DNA from 2 places in the Reinekea sp. genome. Region 2 is predicted to be linked to the other one. Evidence: predicted binding sites of a transcription regulator. Region 2 holds the regulator's gene; the other holds the start of a gene.
The links. Region 2 encodes PhoB, which activates phosphate uptake and scavenging genes when phosphate is short. Its sites were predicted from a motif close to TGTCATANNNNTGTCANA; they were not measured.

Region 1 (11,446 bases), on a different contig from region 2:
GTATTGGCGAACTGAAAACCGCGCATCGATTCCCATAACACCACACCGATACCGCCGGCACCCACCATGCCAATGACCGTGGCCGAGCGAAGGTTCGATTCAAATCGATACAGGGTGTAGGAGATCCACAGCGGTAAAACCTGGGGAATCACCCCGAAAATAATTTCCTGCAAGCCATTGGCACCGACGGCACGAACGCCTTCAACCGGACCCGGCTCGATAGCCTCAATGGCTTCGGAAAATAACTTAGCAAGCACGCCGGTAGTGTGAATAAAAAGTGCCATCACGCCAGCGAACGGACCGAGGCCCACGGCGACCACGAACAACATGGCAAACACCAACTCATTAATAGCGCGCGCAGCATCCATAAGACGTCGAATCGGCTGATAGACCCAGACTGGCACCAGATTTTCGGCACTAAGAATACTAAAGGGTACCGCCAAAATAACCGCCAGCAGAGTGCCCCAGATGGCGACCTGTATAGTCACTAGCATCTCGGCGACATAGAACTTCCAGTTTTGAAAATTGGGCGGAAAAAAATCACCGGCCAGTATCGCTATATTGGCGCGATCCCGAATCAGCATGCCAAAGTCCATTTCAGCACCCTGCCAGGCCCAGATTAAAACCAGTGCGGCCATGGGCCAAAGCACCAATGAACGTAGGGCGCGCCAGCGATTGATCGAGCTGTAATGCATTTGCGTAGCAGCGGTGTTGGACGGTTGGGTGGGTATGGCTTGATGAGCGGTCATAGGTTGTCCAGATTTTGTGCCGAATAACAGCGACCCTAAAAGGTCGCTGCTGCTCAGGTTGGGGTTTGATTGCCAGAGCGGGTCCGCCCTGCGGGCAACCTTACTGCTGTGCTTCCAACGCCGCCATCATGCGGTTCAATTCGCCTAACTGGGCATTGATGGCCGCTATATCAGTCTCTTTGGTCTTAATATCGCTGGCCGTTAATCGGATCAGTTCTTTGTATAAGACCAATTGGCGGATCGGCAACAATTGCAAATCGCTCGACGCTTTAAAGGGCGCCCATCCAATATTATTGAGATTGGTTAATTCTTGCGCGTCGCCAGTCTTGCCGTAGTTCATAATGAAGTCATAGATTGCAGATTTGGTGGCTTCATCCAGATTTTTACGCCAAACAATGGGATCCGATGGAATCAACGGTGACTTCCAAATGACCTTTATATCGTTAAAACGATCCGGGAAATTTTCTTGGATTCGGGCCATGTTTTCAGTGTTATTGGTAGCGATATCGACTTTCTTGGTCGCCACTGACAGCGCATTGGTTTCATGATTCGAGTTCATCGTGCGTTTAAATATCTTGTTCGGCTCAACGCCATTTTTGGCCCAAACATAGTAAGACGGCACCAGGTAACCCGAGGTGGAATTTGGATCACCATTACCGAAAGTGAGACTGCCTGCGTTGGCCAACATATCGGCCACGTTGTTTATTTCGGTGTTGTCTTGGTGGGTAATCAATAACGACCAGTAACCCGGATTGCCCATGACGTCGACGGTCTGCGCGAAAATTTCGCCGCCCGCCCGATCAACCGCTTCCATTGCCGACTTGTTGCCGTACCAGGCCAGGTCGACCTTATCAAAACGCATCGCTTGAATGACACCCGCATAATCAGAGGCGAAGAAAGGATTAATTTTAACCCCCAATTTTTCGCTCATATCGTTGAGAAACGGCATCCATTGGTCTTTCAAACCCTGGGTCGATTCGGTGGCAATAATGCCAAAGTTCAATTCAGCGGTTTCCGCCTGGACGATGGGGCTCAGCAGAGCTGTTGCCGCCAGCAGTCTGGCCGCTGTGGTTTTGAAGACATTTTTTAACATCGGTGCTCCTAAGTATGGTTGGTAGGTTTATAAAACGTTTTAAGATCATGCTTGGTCCTGACTTCGATCGATCGCACGATGACACCGCACATTCGACCGCCGTCAACACCGCAGGAAAACTGTGATTATCCGCCGGCCAACAGCTCTTCTATTTCATTGGCCTCATAGAGCGAGCCGAGACGATTTGTGGTCAATTCTGCGGCCGGTCCATCGAAATAGAGTTTGCCTTTTTTTAAGGCAACCACACGCTGACAATAGCTGGTGGCATAGTTCACTTGATGCAGGGTCACGACCACCGTCTTACCATCGTGTTCGTTTATGTCTTTGAGAATTTGCATAACCACTCTGGCTGCCACCGGATCGAGCGAAGCGATCGGTTCATCGGCCAAGATAATGTCAGCCTTTTGCATCAATGCTCGAGCAATGGCAACACGTTGTTGCTGGCCACCGGATAAGGTACTGGCCCGTTGGTGACAAAATTCAGCCATCCCCACCCGCGCCAGAGCAGTCAATGCTTGACTCTTCTCGGCAGCGGAAAACCAACCCAGCGTCGCCCGCCAGACCGGCATATGGCCGAGGCCACCGACCAGAACATTGGTTAAAACCGACAGTCGATTGACCAAGTTAAACTGCTGAAAGATGTAACCAATTTTCTTACGGCTTGGCTGGGTATGGGTGGTGCGTTTGCCACCTTGCTGGGTATAGTTCGACATGACGGCGATGCTGCTGATGTCGTCCGACGTCTCAGCTCGATCACCGTAGGTTAGGCCATTGATGTGCCGTAACAGCGTCGATTTACCCGAGCCCGAAGGACCAATTAAGGCCACCATGTCACCACGGTGCACCGTCAGGCTAAGGTCATCGATCGCCCGAGTGCCGCGAATAAAGGTCTTACTGACACCACGAATTTCTATAGCCGGGCGCTTTGCACCCTGATTTGATTGTGATGCGCCGACCAAGGCTGCCCGATTAACCGAACCAATAGCAGGAACAGTTTCTGAGGCCGATGGGCTGCGGTAGACACTTTGAGTACTCATGGCGTTTGCCTGTTGTTGTTAATTTGTCTAGACAACAGTAGCGAGTGTATTTGACGTTCCAGTGACCAAAGGATGAAACTTTTATGCACCTAAGAGTACATTCTGATGAATCGCCTCGTCGGCATGACCTACCCCAAAGCAGGGCGAAATTTGACTGGTCTAGGAAGATCGGGGGTTGCGGGGGGATTGGGCCGGTGGGGATTGGGCTGGCTGTAATGGGGTTGTCACACAGCTGTCATATTGAGGGCATAGCTGAGGGGTGTGTAGTTTTGACCCAAAGCTACTGAATGGGCCAACAGGGTTGGCCGGGCGTGGGCGGTTATGCATTTTTTATACAACAGGCATTAGAGTTTTTTGCGTAATAGACGCTTTAGTGGCAAACGGCCCGAGCGCAGTCGAATAGATTGAACCCAACAGTGCCTATGCCAATAGTGCTACTTCCAGCCTTGCAGCCAGCGCGTGCTGTCTTTAAGGTCTTGCCATTGAATGGCGTAGAAGTTATTCGACACGACCGCCTCGATAAAGCAATCGATTACCACGCCTTCCTCGTCAAACTCGACTTCACTGATCCGGAAGTGCTTTTCTTTTTCGCGTGGCTGCACGGCCGTCCATTTGCTGTTGAGCAGTTTTTTGGGATTGAGTTGGTTCATCGGGACTCCAAAGACGGGTTCGGCTATAGATACTCGACCCGATCCCAGTTGGATCAGGGTGGCTGCGCCTTTTTGGCGCCGCCTTAGGGTAAGAGCGTTAAGCGCATCTCGTGCCAGCTCAGACCGCCGTGATCGGAGGCCGATTCGGTCAGATAAACGAATCCATAGCGGGCATAGAGATCGATCAATTCAGTTTGGCACATCAGGTATAGGTCGGTTTTACCCAGCGTTCGCATGGCGTCAATAAAGTGCACCAGCAGCCGGCCGGCCATGCCCTGCTGCTGGTAGTCCGGATGCACCACGACCGACATAATCACTATCTTCTTCCCCTTGGGATCATGCCCGACCAACGATTTAAATTCATCATCGGCCATCTCTACCCTGTCGGTTGCCCCGCAATTGATAAAACCGATCACCTCGTGATCATTTTCCAGGACAATAAAACCTTCGGGGTATTGCCGAATGCGTTTAAGGATTTTTTCTTTGCTGGCCGCCTCATCACCGGCATAGGCAATCTGTTCTATAGCGAAACAGCGCTCCAGATCCCGTTCGGTGACATTGCGCAGCCTAAGGTCGGACATCATGGTCATATATTCCCAGTTAACAGAGACGGCAGGATACGCCGACACGGGATAACCATAACACTCCGGTTGCTGTTTTTAACCAAGCAATCTGCCGCTTCGGCCCATTGTCACAGTCTAACGACTGCTTAAAGGGCTATAGGGATTCAACCCCAATCTTCAACCGGGAAGCCGGCGTACTGCTCGGCCAGCCAGGCTTGGGCGTGTTCTGAGGCCAGAATGCTATTGAGCTCGGCGGCTTGGGTTCGATGGTCGAAGCTCGATTGCTCGGGAAAGACGTGTAATAAAGACGTCATCCACCAGCTGAAACGTTCCGTTTTCCAAACACGATCGAGCGCGACCTCAGAATAACGATCGAGCAAGGTATCACTGCCCTGCTGATAGTGCTGAGTCAGGCCGCGCCACAGATAGTAGACATCCGACAAGGCCAGGTTCAGGCCCTTAGCGCCCGTGGGTGGCACGATGTGCGCCGCGTCGCCGCACAGAAACAAGGCGCCATAGCGCATCGGTTCGGTGACAAAGCTGCGCAACGGAGCAATCGACTTCTCGATCGAGGGGCCGGTGATAATGGCACTGCCAATCTCCGGCGGAAAACGGGCGATCAGTTCGTTCCAGAACCGTTCATCGGACCAGTCTTCGACCCGATCGGTGATTGGGCATTGCACATAATAGCGGCTGAGCATTGCACTGCGTTGCGAGGCGAGGGCAAAGCCGCGTTCGTGCTGCACATACCAGAGGTCGGGTAAGGGCGGGGTTTCCGATAAGACACCCAACCAACCGAAGGGATAAACCTTTTCATAGTTCTTTTGCACGCTGGCTGGTATGGCTTGGCGCGACACGCCGTGAAAACCGTCGCAGCCGGCAATAAAGTCGCAATCGAGTCGTTGCGCGACCCCGTCTTGCACAAAGGTAACGTGACTGGCACCGGTCAGCTCATGCAGCTGCACATCACTGACATCGTGCAACACCGGGGTCTCGATCTCGGATACCGCGGCATAGAGATCCTCGGTCACATAGGATTGGCCGTAGGCCATAAAGGATTTACCGGTCCATTTTTTGGAATCGATCAGCATGGTATGTTCACCCTGCCAGGCGACGCGTGTACCGTTGTGCACATGGCCATCACGGTCCATGCGGGCGCCGACGCCGGCCCGACGCAACAGTTCAACACTGCCCCACTCCAAGACCCCGGCGCGGATACGCGCTAAGACATGGTCACGACTGGAGCGTTCCAGCACCACGTTGTCGATGCCTTCTTTGCTGAGCAACAACGACAAGAGCATGCCCGACGGGCCACCGCCGATGATGGCCACCTGTGTTTTCAGAACCGGGGTCTGGGTCTTATGGGTCTGTGTCATGAATACGCTCCACTTTGTGCTAGGCAATTATTGTTAGGTGATCCCTGTGTGATCGAACCGTATCGGCCCAAGCGAGTATCGCTGCACACAAGTCATAGCCAAAACGTACCATTGGCATTACTATTCCAAAAGATACCCATTTACGCTTAGTGATAACTAATTGATATAGCCTAGGGAGAACGCATTGTGAAGCTGGAACTTATTGAGGCCTTTATTGCCGTGGTCGACGGCGGCAGCATCCGCGCCGGTGCCAAGCAGCTCAACCGCTCCCAGCCCGGCCTATCGAAGAAGATCCGGGCCTTAGAAGCGGAACTGGGTGTGCCCCTAATGGTGCGCAGCGCACAGGGCATTGAACTGACCCGCTATGGCGAGCACTTTCTGGTGCGCGCCCGCACCATCGTCAATGAGACCGAACGCGCGCGCGCGGAGATGGACCAGCTGCGCGGGGCGCTCGACAGTGTGGTGCGCATCTCGGTGGCACCGGCCTCCACGGTGGATCTCATTCCGCAAACCGTGCGGCTATTTCAACACCAGTTTCCGGCGACCCGGTTGGAGATCTATGAAGGACTGCAGGCCGTGGCGGTCGAACAACTGCGCAGCGGTCAGATCGATTTCGCGGTTTGCCCGCTGTGGGAGCCACTACCAGCCAGTGAATTTAGCATTGAGGTGCTTGAAACCATGCCGATGGCCGTGGTCACCAACGCCCAAAGCCGGTTTGCCGCCTGCACCACCCTGACTGAGTTGGAGCAGGCCAACTGGATACACATTGGCGCCGGTGCCAGCCTGAGTCCACTCGTGGTCAAGGTATTTGAGGCCGCCGGCCTATCGACCCCCACGCCGACCATGGAATGCTTTTCGTTGACCAGCACGCTGGGGTTTCTGTTTGCCGCCGATGCAGTGGCCCTGCTACCGGCCAAATTGACCCAGGTACCGCAGTATGCCGACCACCTAATTCAGGTGCCCATCGCGCAGGGTATCCCCAGCTATCCGCTCTACATCATTCATCGCAAAGACAGCCCGATGACCTTGATGGCCGGACACCTGGCCACCATCCTCACCCGGGTGGCGCACAACAAACTGCGCTTGGCCGAACTGGAGCTGTAACAGCGTCTCTGCTGCCGGGCAGTTCTACTGAGCCGTTCCGGCATTTTTCATAACGTCCAGCGTAAATGCCTGAGACTTGGCTAGCGCTTGGTCGACCGTCAGCTTACCTTGCAGCACCGCATTAATGCTCTGCGAGACAAAATTACCGATTGCGGTGAATTCCGGCACCGCGACAAATTGTATGCCGGTATAGGGATTGGCCGTTAGGGTGGCATCCCGAGGGTTAGCACTGTTAATGGCGTCAAATACATAGTCGGCAAAGGGCGCAGCCTGGCGATAGTTTTTATTGGCATAGGTCGACTTGCGCGTACCGGGCGGCACGGCTAGCCAACCCTCGTACTCGGCCACCCTATTGATATAGTCCTTAGACGTGGCCCAGGCGATAAAGTCTTTTGCCTCGGCCTGTAGCTTAGACGATGAGGGGATGGCCAATGACCAAGCCCATAACCAGGCCGACCCCTTCGGCGTAAGGGCCACAGGCGCCGGCGCAAACCATACCGTATCGGCCACCGTGGAGCGACCGGCATCAAACAGCAGTCCGGCGGCGACCGTCGCGTCGACCCACAGTGCGCAATGCCCTTCGGCAAACAGCCTAAGGTTCTCAGAAAAGCCATTTTTATAGGTATCGGGTGGCCCGAACGATTGAACCAGATCAACATAGACATTCACCGCCTGGTGCCAGGCTGGCGTATCCAATTGGGGTACCCATTGCAGATCAAACCACTGCCCGCCGAAGGTATTTACCAGAGTGCCTATATTGGTAATATTCTCACCCCATCCGACCTTGCCACGCAAACACAACCCATAGATACCCTCATCGGGCGCATGCAGTGTTGCGGCAAAGGTTCGGATCTGCTCCCAGGTAGGTTCCGCGGGCATGGTGAGACCGGCTCGGTCAAACAGATCGCGGCGATAATAGGTCATCGAACTCTCGCCATAAAAGGGCAAGGCGTAGAGCTCGCCGTTGTATGACAGACTGTCCCGGATCACATCGATCAGATCGGCTTGATCATAGTCCTCGGGCAAGTCCGTTAACGGCGACAGCCAATTTTGTTTGTCCCACACCGGCACCTCATAGGAACCAATGGTCATCACATCGTATTGGCCTTCGCCGATGGCTAAGTCGCTCAACAACCGTCGCCGTAAAATAGACTCATCTAATACGCGCCAATCAAGCCGGATAGCCGGATGCAGTTGCTCGTATTCCCTGGACAGGCGTTGCATCAGTACCATATCGCCATTCGCTACCGTGGCGATGCGCAATACCTTGTGCTCGGCAGACTGCTCAAACAACAACAGGCCGTGGCGATTCATCAGCGAGTCGATCACGCCCTGGGCCTTGAGTTGCTTAAGCGCACTATTAAAGGATGCCAAATTCTCCTGAGCCTGGGCCGATTTTTTTGAAAACGCCACATACAAATCGATGCTTTCAATAAACTGCTTTGGAAAGGTAAATTGCCCAATCATGTAGGGGAACTGATCGACCATCAGGTCGGCGGCGTTGAACTTGTCTATGAGTACGTAGTTAACACGCCCGGCATACAACATCTTCATGGCTTGTTCGTTGCGGCTAACATATAAAAACTGGGCCGGCGCAAAGGCAATTTTCGCCTGTTCCGATATGGACCCGCGCAGCACCGCGATAGTGGTCGCTTCTGAAATTTTAGCGCCTGAGGCCTCGATGCTTTTTTTACCCAACAAACCCAGCTGGTATGAGGCGATGGGCTCGGACACCAAAAACTTTCCGCTCATCACGGCATCATAGGTCACGGGGAAAACGGCTTGATACTCTCCGATCAAGGCGAAGTTAATGGCCCGAGTGGTGGGGAAAAAATCAATCTCGACACGGCGCTCTGCCTGCACAAACGCCGCCGTTACGATCTCATAGAGGGCACCCTGATTGTTTAGGTTTTGGCCGATGTAAGGTGGTAGATCGTAAGATGACAACCTAAGGTTTGGCTCAGCATAACCCGCTACACAGAGCAAAGACATTAGGTTAAAAAAAAGCAGATTGAGAATTTTCATAAGGCATTGAACAGCGTTTGTGGCCCGCAGCCATTTTTTGTGAACATCCAATACCCCCGCGCATAGCGTATTTCCATGTGCGGCTTAACCTAGTTTAGTATTGGCTATTCGTCAAACCGACCTTGGCAATTAACCAGCGCCGAGGAGCGATGAATAACCGGACTTAGGCGTCACGCTTGCCTACGGGACAAACACCTCGATAGAGCGTCAATTGACTATCGAGGCTTAAGCCAGGGTTCTGCTTTGGGTGATTTTTAAATTAGCTTTTCAAGCAGCGATCACAGCAAAATTAAGTAATGATAAAACGAAATTCCGACTAGGACGTTGAGCGGAAAAGTAAGCCCAAGAGCGGCTAACATCGCCAGGCCGATATCAGCCTCGGGTATCGCGCCTTTTATCGCTACTGGCGCAGCAATATAAGATGCACTGGCGGTCAAGCTGGCAACGATAATCAAGGTGCCTTCGGACATGCCGAGCAATTTACCGGCGGTGATGCCGATCACCGCCAATATTGGCGGGGCGATCAAGGCAAAAGTTAATAAGCGCCAATGATGCAGAGGAAAGGGTCTCAATGTTGATGCGGCGGTTAAGCCCATGTCCAGTAAAAATAACGCCAGTACCGCCTTGAAGGCACCGGTATACAAATCGGTTACGGCAGCGCCTTTTATCGGTCCATACATTAGACCAATTACTACGCCGCCTAACAGCAATATGACACCCTGGTTGGTAAAGGCCTCATGCCACAGTTTGGCCATCGTCGGCTTTACCACGCCAACGGTCCGCTTTTGAAAACGACGATAAATCAACAGACCGACAACAATAGCGGGCAGCTCCATTGCAACAAGATACAGGGTCACTTCTGGGGCCAGAACCAAACCGCGGGCTTCGACATAAGCCAGCGCCACGGCAAAGGTGCCGGCACTGACGGAACCATAATGAGCGGCAATACTCGCGCTGTCTGCCAAATTCAAACCGATGACTTTGCGTACGATGGGGAAAATGAGTACCGGTATCAAAGCACCCAAGGCCATCACGGTTAGTAATTCCGGCAGGACTTGCCAACCCATATTGCCGTATAGAGCCATCCCGCCCTTAAGGCCGATGGTTAACATCAGCAACAAACTCAAGGTTTGGTAAGTCGCCTTTGGCACGGCTAAATCCGAGCGGACGATACCGGCGACCAATCCAAGCATAAAAAACATCACTACGATATCGGGCATTACGTCTCCAATTTAATGTCTCAGTTGTTACAGCCACTCGGGGATGAGCGGCCAAAAATTCTATTAGTGTTGTGCCAGCGCCCACTTCAAGGAAACCAGAGCCCACTTCAAGGGAACCAGAGCGGCATACTATTATTTTCACCACAAAGCCTTTTTGATAATTACTTATCAAATAGGTGCAACGGTGAACAAGGTAGAATTTGGTTGGTTAATCGCTGTGTCGGAACTGCCAAGGCCCCAGGCCGGACGCTCTAGGGTTTGAAGACTTACCCAGCCTCTATTAAGCGCAGCACGCCGAACAAGATTGGCTGCTCCGTCATCGTGAACCATGGCATCGCCGCGCAGAATGACTACTGGGTTTATCAAGGCGAATGCGCTACGTTAGCCTCTGCTTTTAAGCCCTAATTGGTCAATAATATGAAATTAAAATCCCTATTGCTACTGTTATTGCTGGCGGCCCAGGCCCCCTGGGTATACAGCTGGTCCAACCACACGCTCATCAGTCACGACCTACTGCAGGCCTTACCCGAGGTACGCGATGCCGCCCCGGTCGAGGTGGAAAGCATAGAGGCCTTCCTGATGGCCACGGAATCAGACCTGGCCGTGTTTCTGGATGAACAGGAGCAGCAGTTGCGGAATTCGTTATGGCATTACGCGCCCCGGCCAGACAGTCTGCGTTTTATCGCCAACGGCGATGCCCAAAGCGTTCGCCAGCGTTTCACTCAAGCGATCCGTATTAACCCCAATTCGAAGCTCGCGCTTTACGTTCAGTTATTACCCGGTGAGGCGAGAGACGGCATGCCGATCGCGGCAAGCGATGTCAGAACCCTAACCGACCCAGTTCACCTGGAAGAGGTCCAATTAATACAGTTGACTGAAGGACGCCGTGTGGCGCCACTGGACGTGGTCACCACGGCTAATGATGAACCCGACCACGGCTTAGACATTGGCCTGTTCACCGACAGCAATACCGACTATGGCCTAGAGTATGGTTTTGGTGCTCAACCCTTTGGCAATCCGGCCCTGCCCTATGGCACGCAGGCCCCGTTTCACATGGGCTTCTATCATGAGCCAAAGATTATCTATGCCGCCGGCGGCTTCCTCAAACGCACCTATCCGGAATACCGCATCTTACTCTTTAAGCAATTAGCCGAGTTTGCTTTTGCCCAAGGCCATGATTACTGGGGCTGGCGGTTTATGGGCTGGGGTTTGCACTATGTCGGCGACTTCTCCAACCCATACCATGTCACCCCCTTACCCGGGGCCAGCACCTTAGATATTCTAATACCCGGCGTGTTGGGCGTGATCGGCCTACCGAGTGCGCAGCAAAAGGCGACTCAATTGACCTCGAACCGCCATACGGCACTGGAAGACTTCCAACAGGAAGTGATGGACCGTGCCTATATTGCGCACCAAACCAGCCCATTGATCAGCGCTTTGGTGCCACCGGAAACCAGCGTCCCATTTACCAATGAACAGGTAATCGGGCTGATCGCAAAAACCGCTTACGATAAGGCTGAGCAAGTCGATCGGGTTCTGCAGCAAGCCATGCCGGCAAAGTTCATTAACGATTCGGCCATTGAATACTCCGATCTTGGCGTGAAAAGCCAATTACCGGATATTGTCTTG
Region 2 (11,446 bases):
TGCCGCCATCGATCCGCGAAGCCGCGCTTGGCCTGGGGGCTTCGAAGATGCAGACGGTTCTGCACCATGTGCTACCCCTGGCCATGCCTGGGATGCTCACCGGTACCATTATTGGTATGGCACAGGCCTTGGGTGAGACCGCGCCGTTGTTGATGATCGGGATGATTGCCTTTATAGCCGATGTGCCCGGCACACCACTTGATCCGTCGACCGTGTTACCGGTTCAGGTCTACCTCTGGTCGGATCTACCGGAGCGTGCCTTTGTGGCAAAAACCTCCGGTGCCATCATGGTGTTGCTGGGTTTCTTGGCCATCATGAATCTGATCGCCGTGTTTCTACGCAAAAAATTTGAACAGCGCTGGTAGTGCCAGCCCGTATGTATTAGATGGAGAGGTTTTCACGTGGTCAAGAATAAGATGAGTTCAATAGAGCAGACCTTCGAAGGCTGGAAGTCGACCGTCGGCGAGCCCTTGCTGGCGCAACAAGACACCCGCATTTCAACGCGCAATGTCGATGTCTTCTATGCCGACAAGCAGGCGATCTTTGGCGTCGATCTGGATATCGGCAAGAATGAAGTATTGGCTATGATTGGCCCATCCGGTTGCGGCAAGTCGACCTTCTTGCGCACCCTGAACCGGATGAACGACACCATCGATACCTGCAAGGTGCAGGGTGATATTTTGCTCGATGGGGAAAACATCTATAACAAGGGTATGGATGTCGTCAGCCTGCGCGCACGGGTGGGCATCGTCTTCCAGAAACCGAATCCCTTTCCTAAGTCGATCTATGACAATGTCGCCTACGGTCCGCGCATCCACGGCCTGGTGTCGCGTCGCGCGGAGATGGACGAGTTGGTCGAAACCGCCTTACGCAAGGCCAGTATTTGGGATGAGGTCAAGGATCGCTTGGATCAGCCGGCGACCGGCTTATCTGGTGGCCAGCAGCAGCGGCTCTGTATTGCCCGAACCATCGCAGTATCGCCGGAAGTGATCCTGATGGATGAGCCCTGCTCGGCATTGGATCCTATTGCGACCGCACGGATCGAAGAACTGATCGATGAGTTGTCGAACAACTATACCATCGCCATCGTCACCCACAGCATGCAGCAGGCCGCGCGGGTATCCCAACGCACCGCCTATTTCCACCTAGGCCGCCTGATCGAAGTGGGCACCACGGACAAAATTTTCACCGCGCCCGACCATCGTTTGACGGAAGATTACATCACCGGGCGATTCGGCTAAGAGGATATAAATATGGAAAAATTAACCTTTGATCGACACACCTCGGCGCAATTCAATGCCGAGCTGGAAGGCGCGCGTAAGCACCTGATGGAAATGGGCGGGCTGGTTGAACAGCAGATAGATGTCGCCTTTCGCTCCTTAATGAGCGTCGATACCGACTTGGCCGCCAAAGCGATCAAGATGGACAAGGACGTCAATAAGATGGAATTGATGATCGACAAGGAGACCACCCATATATTGGCCAAGCGGAATCCGGCCGCATCGGATCTGCGCTTTATCATTTCCGTGACCAAGACAGTGAACGACCTGGAGCGCATGGGCGATGAGGCGGCCAAGATCGCCAAGCAGGCGATCGAGCTGTCCGATTCCGGCTCAGGCCCGCAGGGCTTTGTGGAATTGCGCCATATCGGCGAAAAGGTCCGCCAGATGGTGCATATGTCGCTTGATGCCTTTGCTCGCCTGGATGCCGACGCCGCCTTGTCGGTGATGCATCAGGATGAGGCCGTCGATCTGGAATACGGCACCGCGATTCGGACCCTGGTAACCAAGATGATGGAAGACCCGCGCACCATCTCCCGAGCCTTGAACGTGATGTGGGCCTTGCGCTCTTTAGAGCGTATCGGCGACCATGCGCGCAATGTCGCCGAGTCGGTAATCTATCTGGTCAAGGGCAAGGATGTGCGCCATAAGAAGCTGGATAAGATCACCGAACAACTGAAGAAACTGGATTAGGGCGCTCTCGAGCGCTTTTTTTGCCCAATTAATAAAAAAACTACTTATGAATCAATCGCTTGTTGACCTTTTTTAGATCCATCTATATAGTTCGCAACCGTTAGCCGACATAGCTCAGCTGGTAGAGCAACTGACTTGTAATCAGTAGGTCCCGAGTTCGACTCTTGGTGTCGGCACCAAACAAAGAAACCCCCGTAGCCCTTAAGGCGCGGGGGTTTTTGCGTTTTGGGGGATGGTTTCATTGACCGTCTCCATAAGCCCTGTTACTGCATCCAGGTGCGCCACAGCATCCCTCCCAACACCGCCATGAGCGTCTGCCATTGCGGACAACCGGTTTGATTCGTGATTCAATTTGACAACAGAAGTGCTGAAATTGCTTTAAAAATGATCAATTTCACGTAAGATGGAAAAGTCCACTGCATTCTGACCAGTGGTCCAACCTAACCTGTCGGGTCGCCGCTAGATCAGTAATTCGGCAAAAATAATAAATCTTAAAAATTTGGTGGGGTTACAATATGAGCGATAACTTATCGTCCGGAGATGCCGTCGGCATGTCGTTCTGGCTGATATCAATGGCGCTGGTTGCTGCTACAGCTTTTTTCTTTGTAGAGCGCGATCGTGTTGCTGGGAAATGGAAGACGTCGTTAACAGTTTCAGGCTTAGTCACGCTGATTGCTGCGGTTCACTACTTCTACATGCGCGATGTCTGGGTACAAACTGGAACATCGCCAACGGAGTTCCGTTACATTGACTGGTTACTCACGGTGCCATTGTTGATGATCGAGTTCTACTTGATTCTGTCTGCCGTTGCCAAGGTACCCTCCGGTGTTTTCTGGCGCTTACTGCTCGGTTCAATTGCCATGCTTGGCTTTGGTTTCCTTGGTGAAACTGGCATGATGAATCCAACGGTAGCATTTTTCCCATCAATGTTGGGATGGGGATTCATCGTTTGGGAAATCTTCAAGGGCGAAGCGAGTCAGATCAACGCGGGACTTTCAAATGTTCACGTACAGAAAGCTTATAAGTGGATGCTTTTATGCGTAACGGTGGGTTGGTCTATCTATCCGATCGGCTATTTTGTTGGCTACATGGGCGGCGGTGCTGACCCGGTAACACTCAATGTCGTTTACAATTTAGCCGACTTTGTGAACAAGATTGGATTTGGCGTGATTATCTGGGCTGCTGCGGTAGCAGACTCAGAGTCAAGTAAAGCCTAACGGCAGATGTGCTGAAGGGGTTATAAATCGGCTATAAAGCACCTCAAACGGTACCCCGTTGCGAGGTGGCTTGAGTTGCCAATGAAAGGGAAATTGCACTTGCAGTGGTGTTTTTCTACCTCAAACCTCGGTTGATAGAGGCCAGTGGCTTCTGCATGACCTCGGTAGGCGCCCAAGAGGCCTGACTTGTCATCAGTAGGTTTGGAGTTATACCCTCGGCGCCAGCACCAAAGTAATAAACCCTCGTAGCCCATAAGGCGCGGGGGTTTTTGCGTTTTGGGCTAGGCGGGTTACACTTTGCTCGCGAATCGGCCGCTGCGCACTGGCTGCCAGATCGCCCCTTTTAATCCTGCCACCCCACTCGAGCGAATCCATGGACCTAATTACCCTAATGCTAACGGAACTTTCCAGTTGGTTTGTGCCCCATCTAACTTTTATCGCTTCAACCTTGGTGCTGACCCTGATGGCCATCTTCGGTGCGCGGCTGAATCGTGCGGTTTGGGTGCTGGTGCGCGGTGCGCACTTTATCGTGCGCACCCTGATATTCGTCGCGCTGTGTGTACTCGCTTATGGCGCGGCGATTCTCTATTTGATCCCACTGGTGCGGCGAGTCATTCTGACGGCCGGCAGTCTTTGGTTGGGGATGCTGGTGGTCGCTGCCTTCTTGTTATTGGGTTTGTTGGCGGAGCGGCGCAGCCGCAAGGGATGAGCCGAGCAGGGTGGCCACGGTGCAGATGGCATTGCGGGCGATATTAAAAGGGGAAAGCAAGCTTTCCCCTGGCGTCGTAAGCCTTGGTTGTTCATCCACGAACCCGTTGTGGTCGGCCCGCATCCTGCGAATTGCCGTACATCCAGTACCGTTGCCGTTTCATCCGTGAAGGGTCGTGTTCATCCTGAACACCGGCACAGCCTTTGCAGCTGCGCCGGTACGGTGCCGTCCTTGGCCCTTTCTGATCACTCAATCCGGGCTCTAATGCCGATCAGCATCCTGCCAATCCGACCATCCAATGGTATGCCGCCGTCCTAGCGCTTCCTCGTTCTGTGGTGATCCATGGGAGTCCGTTCCAGCCCGTCCTAGGCTTTAGCACGTTTCACGTGCTCGCGTTATCCCGATCGGCCTCATGCCCATCTGCCCTCCGGTGGCGCTCTATTACTCGGTTCGTCCTGAACTGGGACCAGTATAGGGCAGTTTGAGGCCGCTCAGGATGCGGCCTGGAATGGGCCAAATAGTGCGTGCGGGCGATCCCTTCATTTTAAAGGCTTTTGGCGCTACTATAAGCCGTGGTGTGTAAGAATCTCCGTTAAGCGCACAGTATTTGTAGGTGATCTCTTACAAAGCGTCGGGCGTTTGCGGCAGAATTCTTGCTCAAGGCGGGTAATGAACAGTTGGCTCAACTAATCTGTTTGGTGGGTTGAACTGAGCCCTGTTTTCCAACTAATAACCTAGGTTGTAGCGATGTTAGGTGTGAAGTCAACTGACCAAACGGTGTTGTTCCTGTATGGCGATGTATCCCTGTTGGGGGTGCTGAAGAGTGCGCTCTTGCCTCTGCAAGTCGATCTGAGTGTACTCGCGCCCTATATCGATCTCGACCAATGGCAAGACCACCGCACTCAGGCGGTCAGCGTCGAGGAGTTCCAGGCCGAAATGGTCCGGGAATACCTCCAACTGCCCGACAATGTTCGTCAGATCCTCTCGTTAGAAGCCTTCCAAGCCCAGGGCGATCGGTTAGCCGACACTATCCAGGCACGGGCCCTAGCCAACCGTAAACCGACCGACTTGGCCTACAGCAGACGCAGACTGGAAAAAATTGGTTACTTGCGGCTGTTTAGCAGCGCCTTGAGTCATTTCGGATGGTCAAGCCTAGCGGCCGATCAATCGGGTATTTGTTTGGCACTGAATAGTACCAATGCGATGTTTTCGCCGACCCCTGGCACGCCAGTGCTGCTGCGTAAGGTTGGCTATGGCGCTGAGCACCGCTTTACGGTCAACGCCGATAATCCCCTGCCGGGTTTCTTTTGCGACCATGCTGAAAACCAAGGTCGCGATGAATGGCGCGTGGCCTATGGCAATCCGGCGGACATCCACCTGCCAGAAAGTGCCATCAGCCAGATCTATACATCAATCAATACGCCGCCGGGGATTAAGCAGGCTTTACGAGACTTGGTGGCAAAGGATTTGCGCTATCGGCACGTGGAACTGCTTGAGGTGCTGCCCGATCCGCAGCGTTGGCAGTTGGTTGCTAAGCCCTACGCCAAGACCTGATGACACGGCGCGAGCCAGCTCACTGACCTAACATAGCTTGTTTAGCTGGCCTGGGTTGGATCGAGCAATGCCACGCTGTGGTCCCCAGTCGAGATCTCTGCCTCGTTAGCGTCCGGTGCAACGCTGTCATCCGGTTCCTCTGCCGTGGGGTCGATCAGCCGTTCTTCAGGAAAGATACAGCTGAACACTGAGCCGCGGTTGCTTCGGCTGCTGATATCGAGTCGGGCATCGTGATGTTGTAGGGCGTGTTTGACGATCGCCAAGCCCAAACCGGTGCCCCCGGTGTCGCTCGAACGACCGCTGTCGACACGATAGAAACGCTCGGTTAGGCGGGGAATGTGATGTTGCTCAATGCCTCGCCCCTGGTCCGCCACACTCAACACAGCGCCCCTGGCTGTCTTTTTCCAGCAGATGTCGATCTGGCTGCCAGCGGGACTGTAGTGGACCGCATTAAACACCAGATTGTTGAGCGCGGAGCGTATTTCCCCGGGGCTGCCGAGGAGTTGGCAAGTCGACTGGCAGTCAACGCTAATCAGGTGGGCATTTTCCCCAGACAGCTCCAGGGCATCGCTCTGGATCTGCGCCAGCATGGCCGCCACGTCGATAGCCTGGCCCTCGGTGCTGCTGGTGGCGGCATCGAGCCGGGTCAACATCAGTAGATCGGTGACCAGGTTATTCATCCGTTGGGTTTGCTTACTCATGCTGCGCAGGGCCTTGGTGACCGGGGGACTCAGGTTGTCGGCAAAGCTGAGGATATTTTCTAAGTGTCCCTTAAAGACCGTTAGCGGTGTTTTGAGCTCGTGGGACGCATTGGCGACAAAGTCCTGGCGCATCAATTCCAGTTGCTGCAAACGCGTGACATCGCGCAGCACGATCAAGCGCTCGCCTTTACCAAAGACTGTCATCATGACCTGGATATGACAATTTAGGCGGGCGGGATTATCTAGTGTAATCGGTTCGCGATGCAAATTCTTGCGGTAGAACTTGATGAATTTCGGTTCCCGCAGCAGGTTGATCAGCATTTGGCCGCTGTCTTCCTTACGCAGGTTTAACAGATCCCGGGCGGCGCTGTTCCACCATTGAATATGGCCATTGTCATCCAACAGCATGATGCCGTCGGCCAGCGCCTCGGTCGAAGAGCGCATCCGCTGCACCACCTCGCGATAATTACCGACTTGCTTGCGATGATCGCGCTGCACCCGGTATAGATGGTCAAAAATAACCCCCCATAGACCAACGGCTTCTGGTGGTGTTTTGCGCGCCCCGGAGATGAGCCAGGCGATCAAGCGGTGCTGTTGATAGGAGATCCAGATCAGATAGCCGATCGCTGAGACGGCGAGAAAGACCCACGGGTAGCCAAAAAAAGCCCCCACTATGGCGGCCCCGAGCAGAGATAGGGTGAGTTGGCGGTAATGGCTGCGTCGTAAATCTCGAATCATGTATTGTCCGTTTCATTCACCTTGGTTGAAAACCGGTAACCGGTTCCGCGCACAGTTTGGATTAATAGTTTGTGTTCGTCACCTAAGGCTTTGCGCAAACGGCGAATATGCACATCTACCGTGCGTTCATCGACATACACATTGCCGCCCCAGACCTGGTCGAGCAGTTGCCCGCGGGTATAGGCACGCTCGGCATGACTCATAAAATACTGCAATAGACGGAACTCGGTTGGCCCCATGGTCAGCTCAGCATCCAAGGTGGTAACCCGATGAGAGTTGGGGTCCAGTTTGAGGCCATTGACCTCAATGGGCGCCTCGATGCCCGCTGGCGTCGAGCGCCGCAGTACCGCTTTTAACCGCGCCACCAGCTCACGCGGGGAGAAGGGTTTGGTGATGTAATCGTCCGCACCGGCTTCCAGGCCAGAGATCTTGTGGTCTTCTTCGCCCTTGGCGGTGAGCATAATAATGGGAATCTCAGCGGTCAAGGGGTCACGCTTGAGGCGTCGAGCCAGTTCGACACCGCTGACCTGAGGCATCATCCAGTCAAGTAAAATCAGATCGGGTTTCTGGTCGACGACCAGACTGTGCGCGTCTTGGGCATTGGCCGCTTCGATCGTACGGTAGCCGGCCATTTCAAGGGCGGTGACCAGCACCTCTCGAATGGCGGCCTCATCATCAACAATTAGGATCGTTCGGGTCGACATACAGCTTGCCTCGTTTGCTTTGTTGAGTGGTAATTTGAACATTTAACGAAGCTTTGATGACATAAATGTGACACCCGACCTATTGTTGTCAAATATCGACTAGGTAATTTAGCGCCAACCCGACAAATAATACCATGCCGATCCAGTGGTTGTTCAAAAAGGCAGCAAAGCAGGCACTGCGCTCGCGAGTGCGTATTAACCACTGTTGGTAGCCAAATAGCCCCGCGCTGATCGTCAAGCCAATCCACCAAAAGAGTCCCAAATTGGCCTTAAAGCCAATAATCAACCAGGTAACCCAGGTTAGAGCCTGAATCAGTCCAACCATAAGGCGATCGGCATCGCCAAATAGGATCGCGGTGGAACGCATGCCAATCTTCAGATCGTCGTCGCGGTCAACCATGGCATAGAGGGTGTCGTAGGCGACGGTCCACAAAACTGTGGCGCTGAACAGCAGCCAGGCGACATCGGACAGCGGCACCGCTAAGGCGGTATAGGCCATCGGAATGGCCCAGGCAAAGGCCGCCCCTAGGACAACCTGGGGCAGATAGGTGTGGCGCTTCATAAAGGGGTAGGTCGATGCGAGTAGCAGTGCCACGACCGACATGCCAACGGTACGCGCATTGGTAAAGAGTACCAGGCCAAAGGACAGCACCAGTAAGCCGAAAAACAGCCACAGGGCGGCCCCTGGGGCCACCAGTCCGGAGACCAAGGGGCGCGCGACGGTGCGCTTAACTTGGCCATCGATTTTACGATCGGCCAAGTCATTGATTACGCAGCCGGCGGAGCGCATCAGCACCACTCCTAGGGTGAAGATCAGCACCACGGGCAGACCCGGAAAGCCTTCTGCGGCCAGCCAGAGCGCGCTTAGAGTCGGCCAGAGCAGCAGGTAAATGCCGATGGGTCGGTCAAGTCGAGTGAGTTTGATGTAGTAATGTAAGACGTTTGTGTTCATAGAGTATCAATTCTGGTAAAAAAAATTCACTCACCAATAACGGTTGGTGATGCAAGTGGTAACGCGCCCGGCGGCCCCAACCCAGACCCGTAGTGCAGACCTGGAGATGATCCTTGCGCATACCCGGGGTGGCAAAGAGCAGCTCACCCAAGGGTTTGTTGGCCAACTGAGTTAACTGATTCAGCCCGCCTGCCAGACTGCTCAAGGGAATCAGGGTGTGCGCTGCGACCCACGGCGTATCCCCCTGCTTTAATAGCACCTTGCGAGAAAACATCGGGCAAGGCGCCTGTTGATCGTGAAAGCCATCGATCGGCAGTGCCAGGTTGATCTGACGTTGCTCGAGCACCTCGACTGAAAAGTCATCAGCGCGCCGCTTCAGAGCCTGAGTCAGGCTGGTGGGCAAGGTTAGCCAATAGCGGAGTTCATTCGGCAGGTTAGATTCCACCGTCGCAAGACCTTGCCAATCATAATTGCACGTATCAGGGTCAAAATTGGTATCGAACGCAGGGTCTATCACGGCTTCTATTTATCGACGGTGGGGGTCGCAGTTTACCTCGGCAGAGGGTCCCGCCACCACCGCAAATCGGTATTCAACCGCTATTTAGAGTCAAAATGAGACGATTTAAGGTCAAATGGACAGGTTTTTGCTGTCAAAGGCTTGGCAATACCCCCCTAAGATGGGTAGTCTAGAGTCATCTTAAAATCGAGCCGTACCGCCACTACTACTTTGAGGACGGGCAGTTGGTTGGTAAACGATTAATAACAAAAACGAAATAAAGGAAGTGGCTATGAGAAAACCTGATTTAGCAGCGGTGATTGCCGAGCGTGCAGACCTAACCAAAGATAAAGCCGGTGAGGTGTTAAACGTTTTACTGGATCAAATTACCCAGACTGTTGCTAGGAAAGAATCCGTAACCCTAGTGGGTTTTGGCACGTTTGAAGCGCGTTCACGTGCCAAACGTAAGGGTAAAAATCCTCAGACCGGGCAAGAGATCGAGATTCCTGCCAGCAACACCGTCGCTTTCAAAGCGGGTAAAGCGCTCAAAGATTCGGTTAATTGAGCGGTATAGATTAATAAATCAAGGAGCCCCGGGGCTCCTTTTTTATGGGCCACTATTTATTTCGTCTTGGCTTATCAATACTCTGCTTTGGGCTTGTTATCCGCCTTGTGCTAAATTTCGTCGGCAATGCGAATCAGGCTTGCACTTGGACTAAAAGATCGCGAAGATCGCGCCTGTTTTGCCCAAGGCGGTTCAGCGCCATCAAAAGAGACTGCCCGATGGGGTGGCCAATAGCTCGATAATGAGGGGAATATGGAAATGCAGAGTCAAATGACGTCTTTGGTGCATGTCGACAAGGTTCGAGTGCGCGAGCCTGGCGTTATCATCCTGACCGGACCGTCCAGTTGCGGTAAGGGCGAGGTTGCCAGTGCCTTGTGTCGTACCCTATCGATTCGCCCGGAAGCCCACCTGTCGATGGGTGAAATTCTCCGCAGTACCTTTCGAGGTGCCAAGGAAGATCCGTCCTTTGCCGAATTGTTGGCGACCAAATACGACCTGAGCGACAAGACCAATATCTTTGACTGTGTCGACAGCACCGCCAGCCTGACCAAGAAGGTCTTGTCTTACCAGGCGGCGCTCGAGAAGTACTTCGCCAAGCCCGACATGGACCGCTTTACCTCCCAGTTACAATGGTTAGAGTTCTGTACCATGAACGGTTTACTGGTGCCTAACCGTTGGACGGAGAATTTTGTCGCGGCCCATATCGAGCAGGCTCGCTCGACTCGAGAAGAGTCCTTTATATTGGACGGCTACCCGCGTACTGAGCGTGCCGCTGAACACCTGTTGGCGTTCTTGAACTCGATGAATATTCCGGTCTTGAAGGTGTTGCATTTAAGCATCAGTCGCCAGGAAATGATGGCCCGAGCCCAGGCTCGTGGGCGTGAAGATGACGACAACGAATCGCTGCACAAACGTTTTCAGTTTTATATCGAAAATGTTCAGCCCAGCGTGGATTTCATGAAAACCAAGCTGGGGTCCGATCGCATTGCCCTGATCGATGCCCATCAACCGGTCTTCGATGTCACCGAGCAGGGTGCAAAATTCAATCTGGAAGCCTCGATTAAGGCGGTTGTGGGCAGCGTGTTACGTGCACTGGGCGTGCCGCGAGTGGTACTAAACGACTTGCTGAGTAACAGTAAAGAGTGATGCCAGGTACCTAGGCCGTCGGGCTTAGGCACAGCCTGTTCGGGATGGTCCCGTCGGGACCACCCCATTAAGGCTACTGCGCTGCCTTTTGACGCGGCTCGAGGTAGGTCACCTGATTCAGCCCTTTGCGGTACTGATCAACGAAGTGTTGCTGTTCGGTTAAACTCATGGTGCTCGCCTGCAGTTGGGACTGGTAGGCACTGACCATCATTTCCCGACTGTAGCCAACCGAATTCAGCACCTGCTCAATGGAATCGCCTTTGCGGGTATTTTGCAGCAGTAGCTCGCCATTTTCCGCAAAAACGGCATCAAGACTGTTGGTATCGCCGAACAGATTGTGCAGATCGCCGAGAATTTCCTGGTAAGCACCCACCATAAAGAATCCCAACCAGGGCCGCTCATCGGGTTGCCAATTGGGTAGCGGCAGAGTCGACTCGACCCCTTCGCCATCGACATAAAAGTCGATCTTGCCATCGGAATCGCAGGTAATATCCTGCACGATGCCGCGCACAGACGGTTCTCGATCCAGGCCGGTTAAGGGCAGGATGGGAAAGATCTGATCGATCCCCCACACGTCCGGTAAGGACTGGAACATCGAGAAGTTAACGAACAGCTTGGTCGCCATCTTCTCATTTAAGTCGTCGACCATATCCCGATGGGCCCGTTTTGCCGGGTTGAGTTGCAAGCGGAT

Region 1: a site for PhoB is predicted at 3,102-3,119, ahead of phnC (phosphonate ABC transporter ATP-binding protein). Genes of this name have one in related genera too.

The regions. Positions count from the first base shown of each region.
Region 1 is NZ_CEYAVF010000018.1:52,663-64,108, reverse strand. Features, by position in the region: gene phnE (phosphonate ABC transporter, permease protein PhnE) at 1-749, opposite strand, end outside; gene phnD (phosphonate ABC transporter substrate-binding protein) at 850-1,842, opposite strand; gene phnC (phosphonate ABC transporter ATP-binding protein) at 1,968-2,879, opposite strand; gene AC4FIC_RS08925 (TIGR02450 family Trp-rich protein) at 3,314-3,529, opposite strand; gene AC4FIC_RS08920 (GNAT family N-acetyltransferase) at 3,613-4,158, opposite strand; gene pobA (4-hydroxybenzoate 3-monooxygenase) at 4,257-5,468, opposite strand; gene AC4FIC_RS08910 (LysR family transcriptional regulator) at 5,655-6,572, shown strand; gene AC4FIC_RS08905 (extracellular solute-binding protein) at 6,597-8,597, opposite strand; gene AC4FIC_RS08900 (sodium-dependent bicarbonate transport family permease) at 8,876-9,817, opposite strand; gene AC4FIC_RS08895 (hypothetical protein) at 10,235-11,446, shown strand, end outside.
Region 2 is NZ_CEYAVF010000006.1:36,528-47,973, forward strand. Features, by position in the region: gene pstA (phosphate ABC transporter permease PstA) at 1-365, shown strand, start outside; gene pstB (phosphate ABC transporter ATP-binding protein PstB) at 417-1,241, shown strand; gene phoU (phosphate signaling complex protein PhoU) at 1,254-1,973, shown strand; tRNA gene AC4FIC_RS04305 (tRNA-Thr) at 2,077-2,152, shown strand; gene AC4FIC_RS04310 (bacteriorhodopsin-like) at 2,489-3,190, shown strand; gene AC4FIC_RS04315 (DUF3392 family protein) at 3,564-3,899, shown strand; gene AC4FIC_RS04320 (hypothetical protein) at 4,647-5,453, shown strand; gene phoR (phosphate regulon sensor histidine kinase PhoR) at 5,495-6,892, opposite strand; gene phoB (phosphate regulon transcriptional regulator PhoB) at 6,889-7,596, opposite strand; gene ubiA (4-hydroxybenzoate octaprenyltransferase) at 7,685-8,548, opposite strand; gene AC4FIC_RS04340 (chorismate--pyruvate lyase family protein) at 8,502-9,065, opposite strand; gene AC4FIC_RS04345 (HU family DNA-binding protein) at 9,337-9,609, shown strand; gene AC4FIC_RS04350 (adenylate kinase family protein) at 9,862-10,755, shown strand; gene speA (biosynthetic arginine decarboxylase) at 10,829-11,446, opposite strand, start outside.